One region of the Rossellomorea sp. FM04394 genome, then DNA from elsewhere that is predicted to be linked to it. Evidence: riboswitches for the same ligand, from Rfam matches in the RefSeq annotation. Region 1 holds a riboswitch; the other holds the start of a gene.

What was found. A riboswitch is a leader RNA that binds a small molecule or an ion and turns the genes downstream of it on or off. The one in region 1 is predicted to bind cobalamin.
Region 2: linked by a shared signal. The riboswitch ahead of ACCB35_RS12265 (ABC transporter substrate-binding protein) and the one ahead of ACCB35_RS08000 (ribonucleoside-diphosphate reductase subunit alpha) in region 1 are both predicted to bind cobalamin.

The regions. Positions count from the first base shown of each region.
Region 1 covers NZ_CP168654.1:1,587,067-1,592,523, reverse strand. The annotation lists gene ACCB35_RS08005 (ribonucleotide-diphosphate reductase subunit beta) at 1-908, opposite strand, end outside; gene ACCB35_RS08000 (ribonucleoside-diphosphate reductase subunit alpha) at 928-3,174, opposite strand; cobalamin riboswitch at 3,322-3,503, opposite strand; gene ACCB35_RS07995 (SurA N-terminal domain-containing protein) at 4,145-4,921, shown strand; gene ACCB35_RS07990 (hypothetical protein) at 5,048-5,224, shown strand; gene gndA (NADP-dependent phosphogluconate dehydrogenase) at 5,268-5,457, opposite strand, start outside.
Region 2 covers NZ_CP168654.1:2,450,483-2,455,939, forward strand. The annotation lists gene ACCB35_RS12260 (FecCD family ABC transporter permease) at 1-998, opposite strand, end outside; gene ACCB35_RS12265 (ABC transporter substrate-binding protein) at 961-1,926, opposite strand; cobalamin riboswitch at 2,062-2,265, opposite strand; gene msrA (peptide-methionine (S)-S-oxide reductase MsrA) at 2,561-3,100, shown strand; gene ACCB35_RS12275 (hypothetical protein) at 3,180-3,332, shown strand; gene ACCB35_RS12280 (phytoene desaturase family protein) at 3,380-4,885, opposite strand; gene ACCB35_RS12285 (glycosyltransferase family 2 protein) at 5,088-5,457, shown strand, end outside.

The DNA.
Region 1 (5,457 bases):
CCCTGGAATGGCTCTTCAAATCCCAGCTGCTTGGCTCTTTTATTCGCCATGAATTTAATATAATCTTCAAGATCGCTCATTAACAGCCCATCAACGTGAGATCCGATGATTTCCCTTCCCCACTCAATCTCCAGGAGAGCCGCCTGTTTGAAAGCATCTTGTCCAAAGTAACTCAGCTCTTCCGTTTGATAAGAAGGGTTCTCGTTCAGTACCTCTTTAAATATTTTTTCAAATAAGCCGACATGCAGTTGTTCATCCCGATTGATGTAATTGATCATCGTAGAGGTCGCCACCATTTTCTGATTTCTGGCCAAATTGTAGAAAAAGGCAAACCCGGAGTAAAAGAACAATCCTTCCAGAATCACATCATAAATAATCGACTTTAATAGATTCTCAATGGTTGGGGATTCGACAAATCCTTTATATCCATTCGTGATAAATTCATTCCGCTTTTTTAAGATTGGATCGTTCTTCCAGAAATCAAACACTTCATCCTGTTTCTTTTTGGACACGATACTGGATAACACATAACTGTACGAATGGTTATGGACGACCTCCTGCTGTGCCAGAATGATCATCAGTGCATTCAGGCTGGAATCAGTGAGATAGTCTGCCACTTTACCCGCGTAATCTGTCTGCACACTATCTAGGAGAGCCAGAAGGCCGATAATTTTCAAGAAGGACTCCTGCTCCCTTGATGAAAGAGTAGGGAACTGCTTGATATCCTTTGCCATGTTGATCTCAAAAGGTGTCCAGAAATTCCCGAGCATTCTCTTATATTTCGGATATGCCCACGAGAACCTGACATCATCCCAGTTTAATATATTCGAGCTTTTCCCGTTTACGATACCTGTTGATTTATTTGGGGCCTTTGAATCTATTAAGATTCGCTCCTTTAATTCGTTCACGTTCTCTTCTTCCTTCCTGTTAGCTATGGCAGCTTTCGCATTCTTCAAAATTTGAAACAGATGTTGATCGCACATAGTAGGTAGTTTTCAATCCTGACTTCCATGCATCTAAATGAAGAGACAATAACTCTATCGCCTTGATGTCATTCCGCACATACAAGTTAAACGATATTCCTTGATCTATATGACGCTGTCTCATCTCATTCTGTTTAATACTCCAGTGCTGATCTACGTTATAAGCCGTTTTGTAATACCAGGTGGTCTTAGGCGATAAATCAGGGGCTGTCACGGGAATCTTATAATCCTTCTTTTCTTCCGAGTACTCTAATCTGAATAAAGGATCTATACTTGCAGTGGATCCCGCTATGATCGAGGTGGATGAATTAGGTGCCACGGCCATTAAATACCCATTTCGGATTCCTTTTGAAGAAATATCATCCTTGAGTGCATCCCACCTAGGTCCAGAGTACCCTTTCTTTGAAAAATACTCTCCTGTGGACCAATCTGAACCGCTGAAATATGGATAAGAACCTTTCTCTATTGCTAATTCATGACTGGCTTTTATCGTGTAATAGGCAACCTCCTCGTAAAGGGAATCACAATATTCAACGGCTTCATCGCTCTCCCATTTCAACCCTTTTAATGCAAGGAGGTGATGCCACCCAAAGGTTCCTAATCCAATCCCCCTATAGCGCCTGTTTGTCAATTGGGCTTGCAGGACTGGAAGTTTATTAATATCTATGACATTATCAAGTAATCTTACACCTATGGATACGACTCTTTCCAGTTCATCATCCATGATTGTTTTAGCTAAAGAAACAGATGCCAGATTACAGACGACGTAATCTCCGGGAGATTTATAGGTAATGATTTTCCCGTCCTTTATAACCTCTTCTTCCATGACTGTCGCACTCATATTTTGGGCGATTTCCGTACATAAATTACTACAGTAAATCATCCCTTTATGCCCATTGGCATTTAGCCGGTTAACTGAGTCACGGTAAAACATGTATGGTGTTCCTGTTTCGAGCTGGGAAATCAGGATCCGCTTAAAAATTTCAATTGCCGGGACGACTTCCCTTGAGAGATCGGGATATTCTACACACTCCCAATACTTATCCCTGAAAGAACCTCCTCCATCATGTTCATCATAATAATCTTCCAGTGAATACCCCATGACCACCCTTACTTCATGAGGATCAAATAAATACCATTCCCCTCTCTTCTCCACTTGCTCCATAAATAAATCAGGTAAGCTGACACCCGTGAAAAGGTCATGGGTACGCTGTCTTTCATCTCCATTATTTAATCGTGTATCAAGAAAAGGAAAAATGTCCTTATGCCATACATCTAAGTAAACAGCGATCGCTCCTTGACGCTGACCTAATTGATCAACGGATACGGCTGTGTTATTTAACTGCTTCATCCACGGAATGACACCTGAACTTACTCCCTTGAAACCTTTGATATTACTTCCCCGGCTTCGGACCTTCCCTAAATAGATACCAAGTCCTCCACCGTTTTTACTTAATGTGGAAACATCTGTATTGCTGTCGTAAATACTTCTTAAATCATCTGCCACCGTATCAATAAAACAGCTTGATAACTGACCATGACTTTTGCCGGCGTTGGCGAACGTAGGTGTTGCTACCGTCATATACAAATTGGAAAGTGCCCAATATGCTTCCTGAATGAGCGCCATCCGCTTATCACGGGGTTCGTTCATAAAGAGTGTCATGGCGATTATTAGAAATCGCTCCTGCGGTAATTCAAGGATTTCACCATCATGGGATTTAGTTAAATACCGCTCTGACAATGTCACGATCCCTATGTACGTAAACAGATGGTCTTTAGATGCGTCCATGATCCTCCCCAAAGAGTCAATTTCATCTTTGCTATAGGATTCCAATAGTTCGGTCGTAAATAGTTTTCTATCAGTCAATTCTTGAATTAATTCATAAAAGGAACTGTACAGCACGCTTTCTTCAACTCTCCTTGAATAAGCGACGGTACGATAGAGTTTCACTAAATATAATTCTGCAGCAACATACGTCCAATCAGGTTCATGTGCAGAAATTCGTTCGACTGCCGTGAGGATCATGAAATGGTATAGCTTTTCTTTGCTCGATTCAGATTGACCTTCTGCATACTTAAAAGTCTTTTCATCGAATTCTTTAAAAGGTAGGTGTGGAAAGCGACTGTGGAGTTTTGTAAGAATCGCTTTCGCTTCCATTTTGATCCTTTGATCCTGTGATACGATTGACATCATCATTCCTCCCAAATTTATACAGTGTGGGAAGGAGTCAAAAAAAGCCCATCCTTCTTAGCGGATGGGCTTTATGTACGATAGATATATGCATAGGCTAAACGGCCTATTCCAATCCTCGCTTTATCCTCCCAATTCCCGAAGAAGATAATACATGATAAACAAGGCAGGTCTCCTGACTCATGCTTCACCCTACTCTAAGGCCTTCCCATCGTATACGACAGTGGCAGTTCCTTATTTCGTCAGCACTTACAGTTGCGGGGACAGCTCCGGATTCACACCGGATTCCCTTTTAAGTCCATTCAGACACCCTATTCACAGGTCATTATCAATATATAGTTGAATTAATGAAATGGAACACAAAATGTTGTGTTCTGTTAAATCATAAACGATTAAAAATAATTTTACAAGTGAAACTATTTATTTTGTTTTGAAGCTAGAATCTTTTACTAGTATCACGCTATTACACTCGTAAAGTCAAGATATGTTATAAAGAAGGAAGGAAAAATCCTTCCTTTGAAATATGCTTATAATTATTATTTTCCATGAAAAGAATAGGAGAAGATTGAATAGTATGTTCAAAAGGACACTAGTCCCCCGACACCTTCATATATGTTAGTTGAGAAAATGATAAGCACTCTCTATAATTCAAATAGAAGGTTGTTTGACAGTATTCTTTGGTCCCCAATATTTTTTATAGGCTGTTTAAATGGAGGAAGATATCTCGATTTAAACAGCCTCTTTTTTTAGCAGCAGGGTTCTTACATTTTCATTTCTGCCCGGCAGTTGACAGTCGGATGTAACTGCATACATTATAGTGAAAGAGGGACCTATTAGTAATGCACTGTATTTCAACCTTATTACAATCTATACTTTTCGGCTTAAATACTTTCTTTTTACTGGCTTTTCATTTAAAATGCGCATTAAGTGATTTTTTGAAATCACACCTTACTTCTGAAAGGAGTCTATTATGAAAAAATTATTAACGGCTTTACTATTGACATTATTAACGATTGGACTAGCCGCTTGCGGTTCGAACGAGGAGAGCCAAAAACAAGCTAACGATAAAGCGAAAACAGAAGAAAAAAGCGATGGACAGGCTCAAGAAGAGCAAGCGAAGCAAATGGAAGAAATGCAGAAGAAAATGGATGAACAGAAGGTTGAAAAAGATAAGATCGTTGCCATTGTAAACGACGAAAAAATTAAAGGTGAAGATTTCAATAACGTATTGACTCAATCACAAATGCAGTATCAACAGATGGGACAAGACCCGACAAGTAAAGATGCAGCAAAGAAAATAAAAGAACAAACGATTGATAGTCTAGTTGGACAAACACTCCTTATGCAGCAGGCTGATGAAAAAGGCTACAAAGCATCTGAAGACGAAATCAATAAACAATTGGAAGAAGTTAAAAAGCAGTATGGTGATGAAAAGAAGTTTGAAGACGCAATGAAAAAAGCCGGATTTACGATGGATGAGTTAAAAACTCAAATCGCTGAAAACATCAAATACACAAACTACGTTGAGAAAGAAATCAAAGTAGGAGAAGTCTCTGAAGAGGAAATGAAGAAATTCTACGATCAGTATGCAAGTCAGCAAGGTCAAGGTGAATCAAAGGACGCACCAAAATTCGAAGAAGTTAAACCTCAGATCAAGACTCAGTTAGAACAACAGAAAAAACAAGAAAAACTTGTTCAGCATGTAGAAGATTTAAAGAAAAATGCTAAAGTTGATGTAAAAATCTAAAGCATCATTGTAGAAAGCCACCTATCCAGATAGGTGGCTTTCTTATGTTCTATTCCCCCATTATGTTTTTCTCTGATCAAGAAGGGTATGGTACAACAACGACTCATTAAGGGAGGATGAAAGATTATGACGAAGAGGGCCAATGACAATCCCGAACAAATCAATCAAGATCATGACGGCATTCTCGATCAGCATGAAAGTGAGCAAAATGTGGATCCAATTCCCCTCGATGACTTAAAAAAAGAGCAGCTGGACGAGAAAAATAAACATCATACGAAAGATGACTCATCAAGCAAAGAATAATACGTAAATCAAAAGCCCTGTGGGATTCCCACAGGGCACTCTTTTATTTAGATAACCAATCCGTATGGAATGTTCCTTCCTTATCCACTCGCTGATACGTATGGGCTCCAAAGTAATCTCGTTGGGCTTGAAGAAGGTTGGCAGGCAGTGACTCAGAGCGATAGCTGTCATAATATGCTAAAGCACTCGCAAGACCTGGTACAGGGATCCCTAATTTAATGGCTGTAGCCACC
Region 2 (5,457 bases), 860 kb from region 1:
GCTGTTATCACTCCGATTGGAAGTTCTGTCGGTGCAATGATGGTTCTCGAGATAAGATCAGCCAGAACGAGAAAACCTCCGCCGACTATGATAGACAAAGGAAGTAAGTGCCTATGATCATGACCTACCATCCTTCGCAGAAAATGAGGGACCACAAGACCAACAAATCCAATCGTACCTGAAACGGCGACAGCCGCTCCTGTCAGGATACTTCCAGCAATTAAGATGAGGAGTTTTCTCTTTTGTACGGATATCCCGATATGATGGGCTTGGTCTTCACCAAAGCTCATGCCATTCAGTTCCTTGCTATTAAAGAACAACAAAATCACTCCAATGAGGAAAAACGGGAATATTATCGCAATGTAATCCCACCCTCTCATGGATACACTCCCAAGAAGCCAACCAATGATTTGTCTTAATTCTTCTCCAGTCAGGGCGATCATTAAGGAAATAAAGGACCCTAAAAAAGAGCTGAAAATAATTCCTGTTAAAATGATGGTTTCTACCTTCATCGTTCTTTCAACTTTTTGTGCAAACCATAATACAAGGAACACGGTAATAATCGAACAAAGAATACTGAGAAAAGGAAGCGTAAACTTTCCAATGAACGGAATGCTCCAATTAAAAAACAAGGTAATAACAGCTCCAACTGATGCTCCTGAAGACACGCCTAATGTATATGGATCCGCCAACGGGTTTCGCAAAAGCCCTTGAAAAGAAGCTCCAGCGATAGCTAAGGAGCTTCCAACCAATAATGCCAATAATACTCTGGGCAATCTAATTGAATACACAATGTTTGTAAACATCGGATCCGTCTCTTCCGGTAGATGGTATCCAAACCATTTAGCTCCGACGATGAACAAAATGTCCTTTGGTGGGATTGAGATGGTTCCAATCGATATACCTGCGAGAAGAGCGAATAGTAAAAACGATACTGCCAATCCGTATGTTATCCATATTTTATTCTGTAAATAGCTCCGGATAGATCGACTTTGCAATTTCCTCTACTCCTTCAACCAGTCTTGGGCCAGTGCGTGTGACCAGGTCAGAATGAACGTCATGAACTTCTTCATTTTTCACAGCATTTACGTCTTTCCATCCTTCTCGGCCCATCACCTGTTTTTTAGGGTTTTCGCTGTAGTAACCGTATGTTGTAATGATAATGTCTGGATTTGAAGCGATGACTGCTTCTTGGTTTACTTGGACCCACCCCTCTTGGTCACTCATTACATTTTCGGCATTTACAAGTGATAGCATTTGATCGATGAATGTATTTTTACCAGTAGAATATATGTCAGGTGAAGGTGACACCTCTACATACACTTTTTTCTTCTCAGATACACCACTGACTTTTTCCTTAATGGATTCCAGATCAGCTTTCATCTCCGAAATGACGGATTCAGCTTCATCTTTCTTTCCGACCAATATGCCGATGTTTTCCATCGTGGTGTACACTTCCTCAAAGCTATTGGCATCACGTACGATATATACCTTTACCCCTGCACCTCGAAGCTGTTCTAGCCCCTCTTCTGCCGAAACAGCTGTGGACTCATGAGCGAGAACCAAATCCGGATTCAGGCTGATGATCTTCTCAACGTTAAATTCCATTCCACCTATTTTTTCTTTCGCCGCCGCTTCTTTTGGATAATTATCAAAATCTGAAACCCCCACAATTTCCTTATTCAACCCTAACTCGAATAAAATTTCTGTGTTGCTTGGAATCAACGAAACAATATGCTTAGGTTGCTCTTCCAGCGTGACTTTATTATTCAGGGCGTCGTTTACTGACAAAGGAAAAGCAGATTGTCCCTGACTGACTTCCCCGCTATTTTTTTTCTTTTCTACACTTTCACCATCAGTACCGCATGCTGAAAGGAGTCCAAGAGATAATAGTAGTGCAAGAATGATTTTGAATGTGTGTTTCATACGTTTTCCTCCTGTAAATGAACTTATTCCCAGACAAAAAAACATCTCCAGTGGGACTAGAGATGTTGTGTAAAATGCATAAAATGGCTTTCATACCGTCAGACATGCACATTACACCTTTCTATCCGCGTAGATTTGGTGCGAAAGACATTAGGCAGGTCTCCTGGCTCATGGTCATTGTTTGCTGCACCTTCCCATACCTATTGGTACAGTGGCATTCATACAGCTCACTTCCATTTACAGTGGCGGGACCGCGTTGGAATTACACCAACTTCCCTATTATGAAGCTAAAAAGTTTGTTAAAGAAACTTCCGCTTCACCTAATCTCGTATCATATGTAATTGTTCCGTTCACATGAATTATACACAAGTTATCATCGTTAGTGAATTGATTTTTACGAATTTGTTGAAATTTGCAGAATGATTGAATCTACCTGCGTAATGCAAGTTGATCGTGTGCCTATAGGAAGAGAGCTTCTGTTGATGTGAGTTATCAATTACGCACTTTTAGTAAACCATATAGGCAAATAGGCTTTGAAGCTAATTGATTGTGGCTTCCACCCTTTCATGATAAAATCTTTTTCAAGCTATCGCTTTACTACTTTAGAGCGGCATATGTATAGGAGGTTTTCGCAATGAATGAAAAGAAAGAAGTCGCTACTTTTGCCGGCGGTTGTTTTTGGTGTATGGTAAAACCTTTTGATGAACTACCGGGTATTATTGATGTCGTGTCAGGTTATTCAGGAGGGCATCTTGAGAACCCTACCTATAAGGATATCAAAGCCGGTAACAGTGGGCATTTTGAAGCTGTTCAAATCACCTTCGATCCTGCTCTCTTTCCCTATGAAAGATTATTAGAACTATACTGGCCTCAGATTGATCCGACTGATGACGGAGGACAATTCCATGATCGCGGTGACCAGTATCGCACAGCCATTTTCTATCACAACGAACAACAAAAACGTTTAGCAGAAAACACGAAGAAGGAAATAGAAGAAAGTGGCCGATTTAAAAAACCAATCGTCACACAGATCCTTCCTGCCTCAATCTTCTATCCGGCAGAAGAATATCATCAAAAGTTCTACAAAAAGAATCCCGATGAATATAAACAAGACCGGGCAAAATCTGGTCGTGACGAATTTATTGAGAGTCATTGGGAAAACCCAAAAGCTTAAGGACTTTAAAAAATTTATCATTCCTGGAGAATGAAAAAAACTCCTTTTGCCAAACTAATTGGCAGAAAGGAGTTTTTATATGAAGAAAAATGATCCCGTCAAAGACGATAAAGAGCAAGTCGTGGGATATGAAGGTCCAGGAAAACTGGTGAACTTTTTTGATCCCTATCCAGCTCAGGACGAGGCGAAAGTAAACAATTCGGATACGGTGGATAATCATAGTTCAGAATGAAAATATAAGGTGATGGTTATCATGCATCAAACCATCACCTTATATTTTTATCCAATAAAACGATTTACCTTCACTTGTTCATCCAAGATCAATTCCGCTGTAAGCTGTCCGGAAAGAGTGACCATTGGCACCCCTCCACCCGGATGGGTTGAACCTCCCACAAAATACATATTTGAGAGCACTCTGCTCTTATTCGGAACCTTGAAACCTCCATTAAGCTTTCGGTCCGTGACCGTACCATAGATAGATCCGCCATTAGCCCCGTAGAGACTTTTAAGGTCATTAGGAGTAAAAGTATATTCATATTCGATATGATCCCTTAAGTTCGTAACACCCATCTTCTCCAATTTATCCAGCACTTTGAAGCGATAGGATTCTTTATATTGGGTCCAATCTTCCCCCTCTTTTAATGGAGGCACGTGTGTTAACACAAACATGTTTTCTTTCCCTTCAGGAGCCTGGGTGGGATCCGATTTAGAAGAGATGCCGATGTAAATCGTCGGGTCGTCAGAAAGCTTTTGCTCATCAAAGATCTGCGTGAACTCTTTTTTCGGATCCTTACTGAAAAAGAAGTTATGATGAGCGAGATGTTCATATTTACGATCTACCCCGAGTAGCAGCACCAGCCCCGAAACTGTTGGAGCATATTTGCTTAATTCATCGACTTCTTTTGAAGATTCATGATAATCAGCTAATAGGGATTTGTAGCAAGGGATTGCCTCTAAGTTGGATACAACGATGTCCGCCTTCAGCTCTTCTCCTATTTTCGTTCGGACTCCTTCAGTACGGCTGCCTGATGTAAGTATATCTTCCACTTCGCAATTTAAGCGGACCTCTACATCGAGTTCCTGCAACACCTTAGCCATTGCCTCAGCAATTTTGTACATTCCGCCCTTAACATAATGGACACCAAGACCTAGCTGAACATGAGTGAGCTGTGACATGATGGCTGGCGCATGGTAAGGCGAAGACCCGACATACATGATAAGGAAATTAAATAACTGCTGTAAATGCTTGTCTTTAATAAATTTACGATTTGCAGTATCCATGGATTTCATTGGATCCATTTGCAGTAATTCTTTGACCGGATGCATTGAACGTAAGTCTTGCAAGCCATTGATGCTCTTTTTATAGAAGCTCTTCATTGTAAGTTCATACATTTTCCCACAGTAGCTTAAATAGTTAAAGAAGTTACTCGCATCCTCTTTAGATGTCTTCTTCATTTCTTCAAGCATCGTCGGAAGATCCGATGATACATCCAGCACCTTCCCATCTTCAAAAAATGTCCTCCAGCCCGGTTCCACTCTCATAATATCTACATAATCATGAAGGTCGCGATTCGCATGGGCAAAGACTTTCTCCAGTACCCAAGGCATCGTAAGGATGGAAGGTCCTGTATCGAAAGAAAAGCCTTTTCCTTCTCTTTTATTTAATTTTCCGCCAAGCCTTTCCCCTTTTTCAACTATCGTAACGTCATATCCCTCTGAGGCAAGACGGATGGCTGTTGACATACCTCCTAAGCCGCCTCCTACTACTATTACTTTCTTCTTCATTTCATTTCCTCCCAACGAGAAAGATCGTTTTCGGCTGAATCGCCTATTCAGCTTTCCATTGTACCCATTTTGTTTAAATTCATACCATGAATTAACGTAGAAGGAATCAGCCCAAAACATCCTATCCTGAAGAATAAACGTATCACCTTCAACCAAAATGGTTAAAATGTCCATACAAATTAAAAGATTAGAGGGTGAAAATATGTATATTTGGTTATGGTCTGTTATTCTTACCGTTTTTCTTTTCACTAGAATCCCGACAGTCAAAAAGTCCATTCACGTTAGGAATAGCTTTCTCGTAAAAAAATGCTCCATTATCATTCCTGCCAGGAATGAAGAAAAGACGATAGGAAATTTATTATCGAGTATTCAGAAGCAATTTATTCAGCCAGTAGAAGTGATCGTTGTGAATGATGGATCAAAGGATCGCACGAAGGATATAGCTGAAGGATTCGGAGCAACAGTCATCGATTCCCCCCCTCTGCCAAGTGGGTGGAACGGGAAATCATGGGCTTGTTGGAATGGAGTGAAAGCATCTAAGGGTGAATTCTTATTGTTTGTCGACTCTGATA